Regions from separate parts of the Lapillicoccus jejuensis genome, predicted to be linked through region 1. Evidence: predicted binding sites of a transcription regulator. Region 1 holds the regulator's gene; the other holds the start of a gene.
The links. The regulator HrcA, encoded in region 1, represses chaperone genes, less so after heat shock. The targets are predictions, from matches to a motif close to TTNGCACTCGNNNNNNNCGAGTGCNAA.

Region 1 (7,332 bases):
CCGACGCGGAGGTGACGACCGAGGCCAACCCCGACTCGGTCAGCCGCGACGGTCTGGCGGCGCTCGCCGCCGGCGGGTACACCCGCGTCAGCCTCGGGATGCAGAGCGCCGTCCCGCACGTCCTGCGGACCCTCGACCGCACCCACGACCCCGAGGGCGTCGCGCGCGCGGTCGGGTGGGCGCGCGAGGCCGGGCTGCAGGTCAGCCTCGACCTCATCTACGGCACGCCGGGGGAGTCGGTCGACGACTGGCGCACCAGCCTCGAGGCCGCGCTCGCGCTCGAGCCGGACCACGTGTCGGCGTACGCGCTCGTCGTCGAGGAGGGCACCCGGCTCGCGGTGCAGGTGAGGCGCGAGGAGGTCCCCGCGCCCGAGGACGACGACGAGGCGACCAAGTACGAGCTCGCCGACGAGCTGCTGACCGGCGCCGGCCTGGGCTGGTACGAGGTGAGCAACTGGGCCCGCACCCCGGCGAACCGCTGCCGGCACAACCTCGGCTACTGGTCCGAGGGCGACTGGTGGGGCGTCGGTCCCGGCGCGCACGCGCACGTCGGTGGCGTGCGCTGGTGGAACGTCAAGCACCCCGCCGGGTGGGCCCAGCGGCTGGCCACCGGCGTCTCGCCGGCCGCGGCGCGCGAGGTCCTCACCGACGAGCAGCGGTACGACGAGCGGGTCCTGCTCGGCGTCCGGCTGGCCGACGGGCTGCCGGTCGACGACCTGCGACCGGCCGGCCGTCCGGCCGTGGCCGGCCTGGTCGCCGACGGTCTGGTCGACGGGACGTCCGCGGTCCGCGACCGCCGCGTCGTGCTCACCCGTCGCGGGCGGTTGCTCGCCGACACCGTGGTGCGGCGCCTGCTCGGGGTGTGATCCCCGAACGCATCTTTCCAGGAAGCCTCAGTGCAGGATGCGGATCTGGAAGGGGTAGGAGTACGTGCGCCCCTGGCTCGCGCGGTAGGCGGCCAGCAGGTGCCAGACGACCATCCCGACGTTGGCGATGAGGAAGAGGATGATCGCCAGCGGGATGAGGACCACCGTGAACAGGCAGATCCACGCGACGACGTTCATCACCCACAGGCCGAGGTTGAAGTTGAACGAGCCGGCGGCGGCCTGGCGGACCATCGGGCTGCGGTCCTTGTAGATCGCCCAGATGACGAGCGGGCCGACGAAGCTGAGCCAGCCGGCGGTGACGATCGCGGCGATGAGCGCGGACAGGTGGGCGAGGACGCTCGCCGTGCGCTCCTCGCTGCTGATCGCCGGTCGGGCGCCGCCGTACGGCGGGACGGGGGGCGGGACGCTGGACATGGGGCGCTCCTGTTCGAGGGGTCGGTGGACGGTGCCAGCAGTGTGACGCCGGCCGGACGGCCGCTGTTCCGTCCGACACCCCGGTCCGGGGTGCGGTCAGGGTCGCGTCCGGGACGACCCTCAGGGGGCGGTGACGAAGTCGATGAGCTCCTCGACGCGACCGAGCAGCGCCGGCTCGAGGTCGGCGTAGGTCCGCACCGTCCCGAGGATCCGCTTCCACGCCCGCGCCACGTCGGCCTGCGTCGCGTGCGGCCAGCCGAGCTCTTCGCAGATCCCGTGCTTCCACTCGATCGTCCGCGGGACGACCGGCCACTGCGTCCAGCCCAGCCGCTCCGGCCGCACCGACTGCCACACGTCGACGTACGGGTGCCCGACGACGTGCACGTGCTCGCGGGCCTGCGGCAGCGCGAGCGCCTGCTGCACGAGCCGGGTCTCCTTCGAGCCGGGCACGAGGTGGTCGACGAGGACGCCCATCCGCCGCCCGGGCCCGGGGCCGAAGTCGCGGATGGCCGCGCCCAGGTCGTCGACGCCGTCGAGCATCTCCACGACGACGCCCTCGACCCGCAGGTCGTCGCCCCACACCTTCTCGACCAGCTCGGCGTCGTGCCTCCCCTCGACGAAGATCCGGCTGCCCGAGGCGACCCGCGCCCGCTGCCCGCTGACGGCGACCGACCCGCTCGCCGTGCGCGACTCCGTACGGCGGGCCGCGGCGAGCCGCTCGCGCGCGGCGGCCACCGGCGGGGTGAGGACGACCGGCTTCCCGTCGAGGAGGAACCCCGGCCCGAGCGAGAAGCCCTTGGTGCGCCCGCGGCGGTCCTCGAGGTGGACGACGTGGATCCCGCCGGCCTTCTCCACGCGGACGACGGCGCCGACCCAGCCGGTCTCGACGTCCTCGACGACGAGGCCGGGCTCGGCGGCGACCTCGGTGGAGCGCCCGTTCCTCGGCGTCTTCCAGTCGCCGGAGAGCACGTCGGCGCCGTACCGGTCGCCGTACGGGGTCGCGGGTGGAGGAGGGGGAGTCACCCCGGCGAGGCTAGGTGGCCGCGGTCGCCGGACGTCGGCGACCCGCCGGGGCTGCGGCGGGGCGCCGTCGACGGCGTAGAATTGGCACTCGGACGGCACGAGTGCCAGGACGCGGGACCAGGGCGCGACAGCACGCGACAGCACGCGACAGGAGGCGGCATGAGCGAGGAGCGACGGCTCGCCGTCCTGCGCGCCATCGTGCAGGACTACGTGGCGACGTCCGAGCCGGTCGCGAGCAAGGCCCTCGTCGAGCGACACCACCTCGGTGTCTCCGCGGCGACGGTGCGCAACGACATGGCCGTCCTCGAGGAGGAGGGGCTGATCCACGCCCCGCACACCTCGGCCGGGCGCGTGCCGACCGACGCCGGGTACCGCCTCTTCGTCGACCGGCTGAGCGCCCTCAAGCCGATGAGCCCCGCCGAGCGGACGGCGATCAGCCGCTTCCTCGAGGGCGCCGTCGACCTCGACGACGTCGTCGACCGCACCGTGCGGCTGCTCTCCTCGCTGACCCGGTCGGTCGCCGTCATGCAGTACCCCTCGCTGACCCGGTCCACGGTGCGCCACGTCGAGCTGGTCCCGCTCGGGCCGAGCCGGCTCCTGGTCGTCCTCATCGTCAACACCGGCCGGGTCGAGCAGCGCACGGTCGAGACCGGCGACGTCGACCTCACGACGGCCGACGGGGAGGCGGTCGTCGCCCGCCTGCGCACCGAGATCAACGCCGAGGCGTCCGGCCGTCCGCTCACCGAGGCCGCGGCGCGGCTCACCGCCCTGCCCGAGCGGTTCGAGGTGGCCCAGCGCGACCTGGTCCGCGCGGCGACCGGAGCCCTCGACGACGCCCTGGCCGAGGAGCGGGAGGAGCGCGTCGTCCTCGCCGGCACCTCCAACCTCGCGCGGCTGCGCACCGACTTCCCCCAGACCATCGGCCCGGTCCTCGAGGCGCTCGAGGAGCACGTGGTCCTGCTGCGGCTGCTGGGTACCCTCGGGGAGGACCACGACACCGTCGCCGTGCGCATCGGCCACGAGAACCAGCACCAGGGCCTGACGGGCACGTCGGTCGTCTCCACCGGGTACGCCGCCGGGTCCGAGCTCGTCGCCGGGCTCGGCGTCCTCGGCCCGACCCGGATGGACTACCCGACGACGATGGCCGCCGTGCGCGCCGTCGCGCGCTACGTCTCCCAGCTGCTCGCCCCCTGACCCGACACCCGCGAACCACACGCACCACCGATAGGACCTCCCACCCGTGAGCGACTACTACCAGGACCTCGGTCTCCAGCGCGACGCCTCCGCCGAGGAGATCAAGCGCGCCTACCGACGCCTGGCCCGGAAGCTGCACCCGGACGTCAACCAGGGCGCCGACGCCGAGGAGCAGTTCAAGACGGTCTCCCGGGCGTACGACGTCCTGTCCGACCCGCAGAAGAAGCAGGCCTACGACCTCGGCGCCGACCCGTTCGCCACGGGGGGCGGCGACGGGTTCGGCCAGGGTTTCAGCTTCAGCGACGTCATGGACGCCTTCTTCGGGGGCGCCGCGACCGGCGGGGCGGGACGCGGCCCGCGGCCGCGCCAGCAGCGTGGTCAGGACGCCCTCGTCCGCCTCGACATCGACCTCGCCGCCGCCGTCTTCGGCTCCGACGAGGAGGTCGCGCTCGACACCGCCGCCGCCTGCGGCACCTGCCACGGCGAGGGCACGCAGCCGGGCACCTCGGTCGTCACGTGCTCGGTCTGCCAGGGCCGCGGCGAGGTCCAGTCGGTGCAGCGCAGCTTCCTCGGCCAGGTCATGACGAGCCGCCCGTGCTCGGCGTGCCAGGGCTACGGCACGACGATCCCGCACCCGTGCTTCGAGTGCTCGGGCCAGGGTCGCGTGCGCACCCGGCGCACCCTCACGCTGCGCGTCCCCGCCGGGGTCGACACCGGCACCCGGATCCAGCTGCGCGGCGAGGGCGAGGTCGGCCCCGGTGCCGGCCCCGCCGGCGACCTGTACGTCGAGGTCGCCGTCCGGCCGCACGAGACCTACGTCCGGCGCGGGGACGACCTGCACGTCACCCTCGAGCTGCCGATGACGGCCGCCGCCCTCGGCACCGCGCTCAAGCTGCAGACCTTCGACGGGATGAAGGACCTCGACGTCGTCGCCGGCGCGCAGGCGGGGGACACCCAGACCCTGCGCGGGCTCGGCGTCACCCACCTGCGCGGCTCCGGCCGAGGCGACCTCGTCGTCCACCTCAACGTGCAGACCCCGACCCGGGTCACCCCCGAGCAGGAGGCGCTGCTGCGCCAGCTCGCCGCCCTGCGCGGCGAGGAGCGTCCCGAGGGCCGGCTCAGCTCGGTCGAGAAGGGCGGGCTGCTCGGCAAGCTCAAGGACGCGTTCCGGGCCCACTGAGCCGACCACCGGAGGGCCACCGTGACCCAGCGCCTGTTCCTGCTCAGCCCCGCCGACTGGGGCGCCGCCGGCGTCGGCGACGTCGTGCGGGTCAGCGGTCCCGAGGCCCGGCACGCCGTCCAGGTCGTGCGGCTGGGCGTGGGCGAGATCGTGCTGGTGAGCGACGGCGCCGGCCGCCGGGGGACCGGGGAGGTCGTCGAGGCCAGCCGGGACGGCGGTCTCGCCGTCCGCCTCACCCTGCTCGAGGTCGTCCCCGAGCCGGCGCCCCGGTTCGTCCTGGTCCAGGCGCTGGCCAAGGGCGACCGCGACGAGCAGGCCGTCGAGGCGGCGACCGAGCTCGGCGTCGACGTCGTCGTGCCCTGGCAGGCCGAGCGCTCGATCGTCCAGTGGCGCGGGGCCAAGGAGGAGCGCGGTCGCGAGCGCTGGGAGTCCGTCGTCACCGCGGCGGCCAAGCAGTCCCGCCGGGGCCGGGTGCCGCTCGTCGAGCCCGTCGTGCGGACCGCCGGGGCCCGGCTGCGGGTCGAGGGCGCGGCGCTGGCGCTGGTCCTGCACGAGGACGCGACGATGCCGCTGGCGACGGTGGACCTCCCCGCGGCCGGCGACGTCGTCCTGCTCGTCGGTCCCGAGGGCGGGATCACGCCCGCCGAGCTGACGGCGTTCGAGGCCGCCGGGGCCTGTGCGGTCCGGCTCGGCCCGGAGGTGCTGCGCAGCTCGAGCGCCGGTCCGGCCGCGCTCGCGGTCCTCAACGCCCGCGGCCGCTGGCGTTGAGCCGGCCCGGACCGGGTCAGCGCACCGTGAACGTCACCTGCTGGTCGCCGCGCACGCCGCCGTCCTCGGCGGACAGCTCGCGGACGTGGACGGTGTACGCCCCCGCCGGCAGCGGGCCGAGCGCGACCGACCAGCCGCCCTGGACCGGGCAGCCGCTCGAGGCCGTGGTGTGCCCCGACCGCACCGTCGTCGCGCCCTGCTGCAGGACCCAGGACACCGCCGCCTCGACGGTGCACGACCGCCCGGTGACGGTCACGGGCGCCCCGCTCGGGTACGACGCCCCCTGGGTCGGCGAGTCCACCCAGATCGGCGCGACGTCGCGGTAGGCCTGGTCGGGGGCCGGTCGCTCGAACACCCCGGCCGGCACGGACTCGAACACGTTCCCCCCGGTCGCGACGACGACGCCGACCGGCAGGGTGCGCTGCAGCCCCGCCGTGACCGCCCACACGAGCTGTTGGACGGCGAGCCGCTGCTGGTCGGCGGTCAGGCCGGTCCGTCCGGCGCGGGAGAGCAGCACGTCCGCCTCCCCGCCCTGCAGCGTGACCGTGAGCGTCGTTCCCGGCGTCCACGCGGAGACGACCGTCCCGGTGGCGTGCGCCGGCGTCGCGGTCATCGACAGCCGCGCCGCAGCGGCCGCGCCGTCGGCGGTGCCGAGCCGCGCCGTCGAGGTCGACGGCACGAACTCCCGCACCAGCCCGTACGACGTCCCCGCCACCTGCTCGACGAAGTACGCCGGGAACGCCGTGGTCGCGGACGGGGCCGTCGCGCTCGCCGTCGTGGGGCGGGAGGTCGGGCCGCCGACGACCGGCGGTGGGGCGTCGGGACGGGACAGCCCCCAGGCGGTGACGGCGACGAGGGCGGCGGCCGCGGCCGAGGCGAGCGGCCAGACCCACCCGGGTCGGCCGCGGCGGGACCGGAGCGCGGCGGCGCGGATGTCGTCGTACCGGTCCTGCGGGGTGAGCCCGTCCGTCGCCGCGCCGAGCGACCTGCGCGCGGCCCCCTCCAGGGAGGCCAGCTCGTCAGCGTCGAGGGGGCCGTCGAGGGGGCGGTCTTCGCGTCGGGTGCTCATCGGGTGCCTCCCAGCACGTCGCGCAGCGCCGCGAGACCGCGGTGCGCGTGGGACTTGACGGCGCCGGCGGAGATGCCGAGGAGCTCGGCGACCTGGGCCTCGGACAGGTCGCTCGCGTATCGCAGGACGACGACCTCGTGCTGCCGGCGGGGCAGCCGGGCGAGGGCGAGGAGGAGGGCACCGCCCTCCTCGCGGAGGACGGCGAGGTCCTCCGCGCTGGGGACGGTCCGGGTCGCCGGGTCGTCCTCCCCGCCGGCGGCGGTCCGCAGCCAGCGGTCCTCGGTGCCGCGCCGGCGGTGCGCCGAGGTGCACCGGTTGACGACGCCGCGACGCAGGTAGGCCAGGGCCGTGCCGCGCTCGCGCAGCTCGGCGAGACGGTCCCAGCTGGCGACGAAGACGTCCTGGACGACGTCCTGCGCGCGGGCCTGGTCGTGGACGAGCAGCCAGGCCAGCCGGACCAGCCCGGCCCAGTGCGCGGCGTACAGGTCCGCGAACGCGTCGTCCGACGCCGCGGGTAGGCTCCGGTGCCGCCGCTCGGCCACGACTGACGTTCTCACGACGTCACGACGCGCGAGCGCCCTCGGCGGTTGACACGCGGCTCAGCCGGTGGCGACCCCGCCGCTGCTGGTGAGGGACGCGAGCAGCGCGAGCCCCTCCACGGAGGCCGAGGAGGAGTCGCGCTCCGGGTGGTAGATCGCGAGGATCTGACCGTCGGTGTCGGCGAGCGGCAGCTTCTCGCGCCGCAGCTCGAGCCGCCCGACGAGCGGGTGCTGCAGCAGGCTCACCCCGCCGGCGAG
Region 2 (7,332 bases), 2.1 Mb from region 1:
ATCCTCGCGAGCGAGATCGAGCGCCCCCGCGTGGGCCCGATGCGCGACATCGTCGCGACGATCCAGCCCGAGCAGGACACCATCGTGCGCGCCGGCGCCGGCACGACGATCTGCGTCCAGGGCGCCCCCGGCACCGGCAAGACGGCCGTCGGCCTGCACCGGGCGGCGTGGCTGCTCTACGCGTTCCGCGACAAGCTCTCCCGCTCGGGCGTCCTCGTCGTCGGGCCGAACCGCGCCTTCCTCGAGCACGTCGGTGCCGTCCTGCCGGCCCTCGGCGAGGTCCGCGTCGGGCACACGACCGTCGAGGAGCTCGTCGCCGAGCGGGCGCCCGTCCGCGGCGCCGACGAGCCGGCCGTCGCCGTGCTCAAGGGCGACGCGCGGATGGCCACCGTCCTCGCCCGCGCCGTCGCCGCCCAGGTGCGCCCGGCGACCGAGCCGCTCGTCGTCCCGCGCGGCGCGCACCGGTGGCGGGTGCCGGCGTACGAGGTCGAGCAGCTGCTGCGCGAGCTGCGCGAGCGCGACATCCGGTACGGCGCCGCGCGCGGCGTCCTGCCCCAGCGGCTCGCCCACCACGTGCTGCTCGCCATGGAACGCAGCGGCGACTCCCCCGACGACCAGGTGCAGGACGCCGTCGCCCGGACCAGCGCGGTGAAGAAGTACGTGGAGACGGTGTGGCCCGCGCTCGACCCACGCCAGGTCCTGCTCGGGCTCCTCTCCGACGCCGACGTCCTCGCCCGCCACGCCGACGGCGTCCTCACCGACGAGGAGCAGCGGATGCTGCTGTGGCACAAGCCCCCTCGCAGCAAGGCGTCGGCCCGTTGGTCGCTCGCCGACGTCGTCCTGCTCGACGAGCTGGCCGACCTCGTCGACCGCACGCCGAGCCTCGGGCACGTCGTCCTCGACGAGGCGCAGGACCTCTCCCCGATGCAGCTGCGCGCCGTGGGCCGGCGCTGCTCGACCGGGTCGGCGACCGTCCTCGGCGACATCGCGCAGGGCACGACGCCGTGGGCGACGGCGTCGTGGGAGGAGTCGCTGGCCCACCTCGGCAAGGCCGGCAGCCACGTCGAGGTCCTCGACCGCGGCTTCCGCGTCCCGGCGCTGGTCATCGACTACGCCGCCCGGCTGCTGCCGGTCATCGCGCCCGGGCTCGGCGCGCCGCAGTCGGTGCGCGACAACCCCGGCCGGCTCGACGTCGAGCGGGTCGCCACCGAGGCGCTGCCGGACGCGGTCGTCGACACGGTGCAGGCCCTCGCCGCCGAGCCCGGCTCGGTCGGGGTCATCGCGCCCGAGTCGCTGCTGCCGGCGCTGCAGCGCGCCCTCGACGCGCGCGGGGCGTCGTACGGGGTCCTCGGGCGCGACCACGGCGACGTCGACCACCAGGTCGACCTCGTGCCGGCGACGGTGGCCAAGGGTCTCGAGTTCGACCGCGTCGTCGTCGTCGAGCCGGCGCGGATCGCCGCCGACGAGCCGGACGAGCGGACCGGGCTGCGGCGGCTGTACGTCGTCCTCACCCGCGCCGTCTCCGGGCTCACCGTCCTGCACAGCCAGGACCTGCCCGAGCTGCTCGCGACGGCCGGCTGACGGACTGCCACCCCGTGCCCGCGCTCATCACCTGGTGGACCCAGGACCTCGCCGTGCTCGCCCCCGACGCCGACCCGGTGGCCGTCCAGGCGGTCGGCGCCGACCTGCTCTCGCGGTGGCGCGAGCCGCACCGGCGCTACCACTCCACCCGGCACCTCGTGGAGTGCTTCTGGGCGCTCGAGGAGCTGGAGGAGGCGGGCGAGCTGGCCGCGGTCGACGCGCCCGTCGCCCGGCTCGCGGCCTGGCTGCACGACGCGGTGTACGACGTCGCCGCGCCCGCGGGCGCGAACGAGGCGGCGAGCGCGGCGCTGGCCCGGGAGGTGCTGCCGCGGGTCGGAGTCGACGGCGCGGTGGTGGAGCGGGTCGCCGGGCTCGTGACGATGACGGCCGACCACGTCGCGGGCGCGGACGCCGACCCGCTGACCGCGGCGTTCCACGACGCCGACCTGTGGGTGCTGTCGGCGCCGGCGGAGCGCTACCTCGAGTACGCCGCGCAGGTGCGGCAGGAGTACGCCGTCGTCCCGGACGACGCCTTCGCCACCGGCCGCGCCGCGGTGCTCGGGGCCCTGCTCGCGCAGGAGCCGCTCTACGCGACGTCGTACGGGCGCAGTGCGTGGGAGGCCCGGGCGCGGGCCCAGGTGACCGCCGAGGTGGCGCGGCTGCGCGGCTGAGGCGTCACGCGTCGACCAGGGCGACGACGAGCGGCCACCAGAACTCGCCGCCGCAGAGGTCCCCGAGCTCGGCCGGCGTGACCCACCGCGCCTCGTCGACGTCGCCGGCCTGCGGCGCGGGGTCGCCGGCGGCGACCGACCCGGCGAGCACCTGCAGCAGCACCGCGCCGGTGCCGAACCGCCCGACCGCGCCGTCGGGACCGGGCCGACCCGTGAGCCGCTCGTAGCCGACCGCCGCGAGCGAGGCGGGGTCGAGGGACAGGCCGGTCTCCTCGCGCAGCTCGCGGACGGCGCCGTCGGCCGGGGTCTCCCCGTCCTCGAGGCCCCCGCCGGGCAGTCCCCAGGCCGACCGACCGGGGGTGTGCACGAGCAGGACCCGCCCGTCGTCGTCGCGGACGAGGACGGCGACGGCGACCACCCGGCCGCGGTCGAGCGGCACCGGCGAGAGCAGCAGGTCGACGTCCATCAGCCCGCCGCCGGGCGCGGCCACGTCGCGCACCCGCGCCACCGGCCGGTCGCCGCGCCGCTTGCGCAGCCGCAGCCCCGAGGCGGTCAGCAGCCGGACGACGTGCGCGCCGGTGGTGGGCGTCGCGCCGGCCCGCACCGCGTCGTCGTACCGCTCCTGCGCGACGTCGTAGTGGTCGCCGTGGAACGAGCGCGGGTGCAGCCCGGCCCGCTCCGCCCCGGCGTGCAGCTCCTCGAGCGAGACGTCGCTGACGAGGTGGGCGAAGACGGTGCCGTGCCGCGGCCACAGGGGCGCGTCGATCCACAGGGGCATGTCGGGTGACGGGTCGTCCGAACGGACGAACCCCGCTCCCTCCTCTCGCTACTTGTCCGCTTTATCCACCTCGTGGGCGGGTGATCGTGCTTACAGTCGTTCTTGTCGGAATCCCACGCCGACAGCAAGGATCCCCCACACCATGCACGCCCTCCCCACCCCCCGGCCCGCGCTCCGGCTCGTGCCGTCCCTCCCCACCATCCTCCCCACCCCGCTCCGCACCACCGGGGCGACCGACTCCCCCTCCGCGGTCGTCCCACCCCGCCAGGCCCGCGCCTGGACCGTCGAGGTCCTGCGCCTCGTCGCCCTCAGGCTGATCGCCGGTACGCCCCCCACCGCCGGCCTCGAGCCCCGGGACGACGTGGCGCAGGTCCCCGTCTGGCGCGAGCCGGGCGACCCGGTCCTGCCGGGTGTGCTCTACGTCCCCCTCGCGGCGCAGTTCGCCGCCCAGCGCGCCGCCGGGCGCAACCCGTTCACCGTGCTGCCCTCCTCCGGCAGCGCGGCCGCCTCCTAGCGAGGCAGACGGCGTCGGTCCGGGCCACCCCCACCGCCCACCACGACCGACGCCCGTCGCGGGGACCCCCCACCCCCCCGCCCGAGGACGGCTCCCATCCCCAGGGAGCCGCCCTCCGACGTGTCTCCGGACGACGCCCCCGCAGGGACGACCTCTTGCTTCCGATGTGCCCGTCCGGCGGTCCGGACAGGCCCGCACGGGCGCTTCCGCAGCAAGAAGAGGTCCCCGGACGACGCCCGTACGGGCCCGGGCACGCCGAAGGGCGGCCCCCCTGCGGGGACCGCCCTCCGTCGTGCAGCTGCTGCGCGAGCAGGCAGGACTCAGAAGTCCATGCCACCCATGTCGCCGCCGCCCGGGGCCGCCGGGGCGGCCTTCTCCGGCTTGTCGGCGATGACGGCCTCCGTCGTGAGGAAGAGACCGGCGATCGACGCGGCGTTCTGCAGCGCCGAGCGGGTGACCTTGACCGGGTCGGTGATGCCGGCCTTGATCATGTCGCCGTACTCGCCCGTGGCGGCGTTGAGGCCCTCGCCGCGGCCGAGACCGCGGACCTTCTCCGCCACGACGCCACCCTCGAGACCGGCGTTGACCGCGATCTGCTTGAGCGGGGCCTCGGCGGCGACGCGGACGATGTTCGCGCCGGTGGCCTCGTCACCCTGCAGGTCGAGCTTCTCGAAGACGCGGGCGGTCGCCTGGATGAGGGCGACGCCACCACCGGCGACGATGCCCTCCTCGACGGCGGCCTTCGCGTTGCGGACGGCGTCCTCGATGCGGTGCTTGCGCTCCTTGAGCTCGACCTCGGTGGCCGCGCCCGCCTTGATGACGGCGACGCCGCCGGCGAGCTTGGCGAGGCGCTCCTGGAGCTTCTCGCGGTCGTAGTCCGAGTCCGACTTCTCGATCTCGGCCTTGATCTGGTTGATGCGGCCGTCGATCGCGGTGCGGTCCGAGCTGTCCTCGACGATGGTCGTGTCGTCCTTGGTGACGACGACCTTGCGGGCCTTGCCGAGCAGGTCGAGGTCCGCGGAGTCGAGCTTGAGGCCGACCTCCTCGGAGATGACCTGACCACCGGTGAGGATCGCGATGTCGCCGAGCATGGCCTTGCGACGGTCGCCGAAGCCCGGGGCCTTGACGGCGACCGAGCGGAAGGTGCCGCGGATCTTGTTGACGACCAGCGTGGCCAGGGCCTCGCCGTCGACGTCCTCGGCGATGATCAGCAGGGGCTTGCCCGACTGCATGACCTTCTCCAGCAGGGGCAGCAGGTCCTTGACGTTGCTGATCTTGCTGTTGACGACGAGCACGTAGGCGTCCTCGAGGACGGTCTCCATGCGCTCGGTGTCGGTGACGAAGTAGTGGCTGATGTAGCCCTTGTCGAAGCGCATCCCCTCGGTGAGCTCGAGCTCGAGCCCCATCGTGTTGGAGTCCTCGACGGTGATGACGCCTTCCTTGCCGACCTTGTCCATCGCCTCGGCGATGAGCTCGCCGATCTGGTCGTCGGCGGCGGAGATCGACGCGGTGGCGGCGATCTGCTCCTTGGTCTCCACCTCGATGGCGGAGCCCAGCAGCTCGGCGGAGACGGCGTCGACGGCCTTCTCGATGCCGCGCTTGAGGGCCATCGGGTTCGCGCCCGCCGCGACGTTGCGCAGACCCTCGCGCACCATGGCCTGGGCGATGACGGTGGCCGTCGTCGTGCCGTCACCGGCGACGTCGTCGGTCTTCTTCGCGACCTCCTTGACCAGCTCGGCGCCGATCTTCTCGTAGGGGTCGTCGAGCTCGATCTCCTTGGCGATCGAGACGCCGTCGTTCGTGATCGTGGGGGCGCCCCACTTCTTCTCGAGGACGACGTTGCGGCCACGAGGGCCGAGGGTCACCTTGACGGCGTCGGCGAGGACGTTCATCCCTCGCTCGAGACCGCGGCGTGCCTCCTCGTCGAAGGCGATGATCTTGGCCATTCGGGTGGTTCCTCCCACGCGAATCGTTTCGGAGACCACCGGGGTGCCCGCGACGGACGACCGGGGTCACCGCGCTCCTGTCGCGCGCCTCGCCCAGCCTCACCGACGGTGGTCGGGGTAGGTCACTCGACTGTCACTCTGGACGGTCGAGTGCTAACGCCATTATTGGCACTCTCGGGGGGAGAGTGCAAACCCCTGGCGCCCGTACGACGCCCCGTAGGGCGGGTCGGTCCGGCGGGTCAGTCCGGCGGCGGCAGGGCGGCCGCGAGCCGGGCCGCGACGTCGGCCGCCTGCTGGAGGTCGTCGTACCGGGTCCGCGGCCAGAAGAAGCCCCGCAGGCCGTCGCCCTTGGTGCGCGGCACGACGTGGACGTGCAGGTGCGGCACCGACTGGCTCACCGTGTTGTTCATCGCGACGATGGTGCCCTGCGCGCCGAGGCCGTCGACGGCGGCCCGGGCCAGGCGCCGCGCCCCGTCGAGCAGCGGGGCGTGCAGGTCGGCGGGCAGCTCGAGCAGCGTGTCGACGTGCACCCGCGGGACGAGCAGGACGTGCCCGTGGAAGACGGGGCGCACGTCGAGGAAGCCGAGCAGCCGCTCCTCGTCGAGGACGACGGTCGCCGGCTCGTCGCCGGCGACGATCGCGCAGAACAGGCAGGCCCGCGGCACGGGGTCAGTGGGAGGACGAGGCGAGCTGGGTGCGCAGGCTGACCTCGGCCTCGGAGACCGGCGGGTCGTCGAGGTCGCCGACGAAGACCGCGACGAGCCCGCGGGCCGGGTTGGTCTCGAGCTCGAGGACCATCCGGCGCCAGGCGGCGAGGTTGGGGTGGGGCTTGCTCGTCACGCCCTCGGCGGGCGCGAGGGCCGCGAGGGCGTGCCGCAGCTCGGCCGGCCCGATCGGGTAGGTCCCCGAGCCGCTGACGTGGCCCACGGTCTTGGCCATGATGACCCCGGGCAGCGGGCCCTCGCCGGGCCCGTTGACGTGCCCGAACTCGTAGTCCTCGGTCGACGTCGCGCTGGTCAGCCCGACGGCGTGCACCGCCGGCGGCCGCCAGCCGTCGATCGAGGCGGCGATGGTCTCGTACGCCGCGGTCAGGTCCTCCTGGGTGCTCCACTGCGCCATGCCGACAGCCTCGCACAGCCGTCCGGACGAGGGCGGGGCGAAGGGCGGGTGGGCGCGCCCACGACCCCGTACGGTGCGGCCGTGCACCTTTTCGACCCTTTTGCTCCGGAGCCTGACGCGGGTCACTACCCCGACCTGGTCCTGTGCCCGCACTGTCGCCGCGACGTGCCGGCGGGGCCGCGGTGGGTGACGTGGTGCGAGGGCTGCGGGTGGAACGCCCTCGTCGGGGCACCCGAGCCCGCGACCTCGGGGCCGTCGTGGGCCTCCCGGTGGACCGCGCGGGTCCGGGTCCGCGCCGCGCGGCGCGTACACGCCGAGCTGCTCGCCGGGGGCGGCACGGGCTCGCCCTGGCCGCGTCGGGCCGCCGTCGCGGTCGCCGTCGTCGTCCTGGCCCTCACCGTGGTGCAGGTCGGCCTCGTCCTGCTGTGGGTCGTGCGCGGCAGCGGCTTCTGGCACTGGCCGCTGGCCGTGCTGCTCGTCCTGCTGCTCGCCGCCGTGCTGCGCGGTCTCGTCCCCCCGTCCCTGGAGCGTGGCCGAGGGGCGGGACCCGACGAGCTCTCGCCGGACGACGCCCCCGCGCTGCACGCGCTGGTCCGCGACGTCGCGGACCTCGTGGGGGTGGTGCCGCCGCGCCGGCTGCGCCTCAGCACGCAGGACAACGCGTGGGTGAGTCGCGAGCTGTACGGGCGGCACGTCGACCTCACCCTGGGCCTCGTGCTCTGG

Region 2: a site for HrcA is predicted at 5,621-5,647, ahead of groL (chaperonin GroEL). Genes of this name have one in related genera too.

Annotation. Positions count from the first base shown of each region.
Region 1 is NZ_VFMN01000001.1:4,268,769-4,276,100, reverse strand. Features, by position in the region: gene hemW (radical SAM family heme chaperone HemW) at 1-866, shown strand, start outside; gene FB458_RS19855 (DUF4870 domain-containing protein) at 894-1,301, opposite strand; gene FB458_RS19850 (DUF3097 domain-containing protein) at 1,422-2,324, opposite strand; gene hrcA (heat-inducible transcriptional repressor HrcA) at 2,484-3,518, shown strand; gene dnaJ (molecular chaperone DnaJ) at 3,565-4,698, shown strand; gene FB458_RS19835 (16S rRNA (uracil(1498)-N(3))-methyltransferase) at 4,720-5,466, shown strand; gene FB458_RS19830 (Gmad2 immunoglobulin-like domain-containing protein) at 5,483-6,535, opposite strand; gene FB458_RS19825 (RNA polymerase sigma factor) at 6,532-7,077, opposite strand; gene FB458_RS19820 (helix-turn-helix domain-containing protein) at 7,135-7,332, opposite strand, start outside.
Region 2 is NZ_VFMN01000001.1:2,123,289-2,130,620, reverse strand. Features, by position in the region: gene FB458_RS10160 (HelD family protein) at 1-1,581, shown strand, start outside; gene FB458_RS10155 (HD domain-containing protein) at 1,596-2,252, shown strand; gene FB458_RS10150 (DUF4031 domain-containing protein) at 2,257-3,030, opposite strand; gene FB458_RS10145 (hypothetical protein) at 3,173-3,544, shown strand; gene groL (chaperonin GroEL) at 3,865-5,490, opposite strand; gene FB458_RS10135 (HIT family protein) at 5,730-6,155, opposite strand; gene FB458_RS10130 (hypothetical protein) at 6,160-6,609, opposite strand; gene FB458_RS10125 (M48 family metallopeptidase) at 6,691-7,332, shown strand, end outside.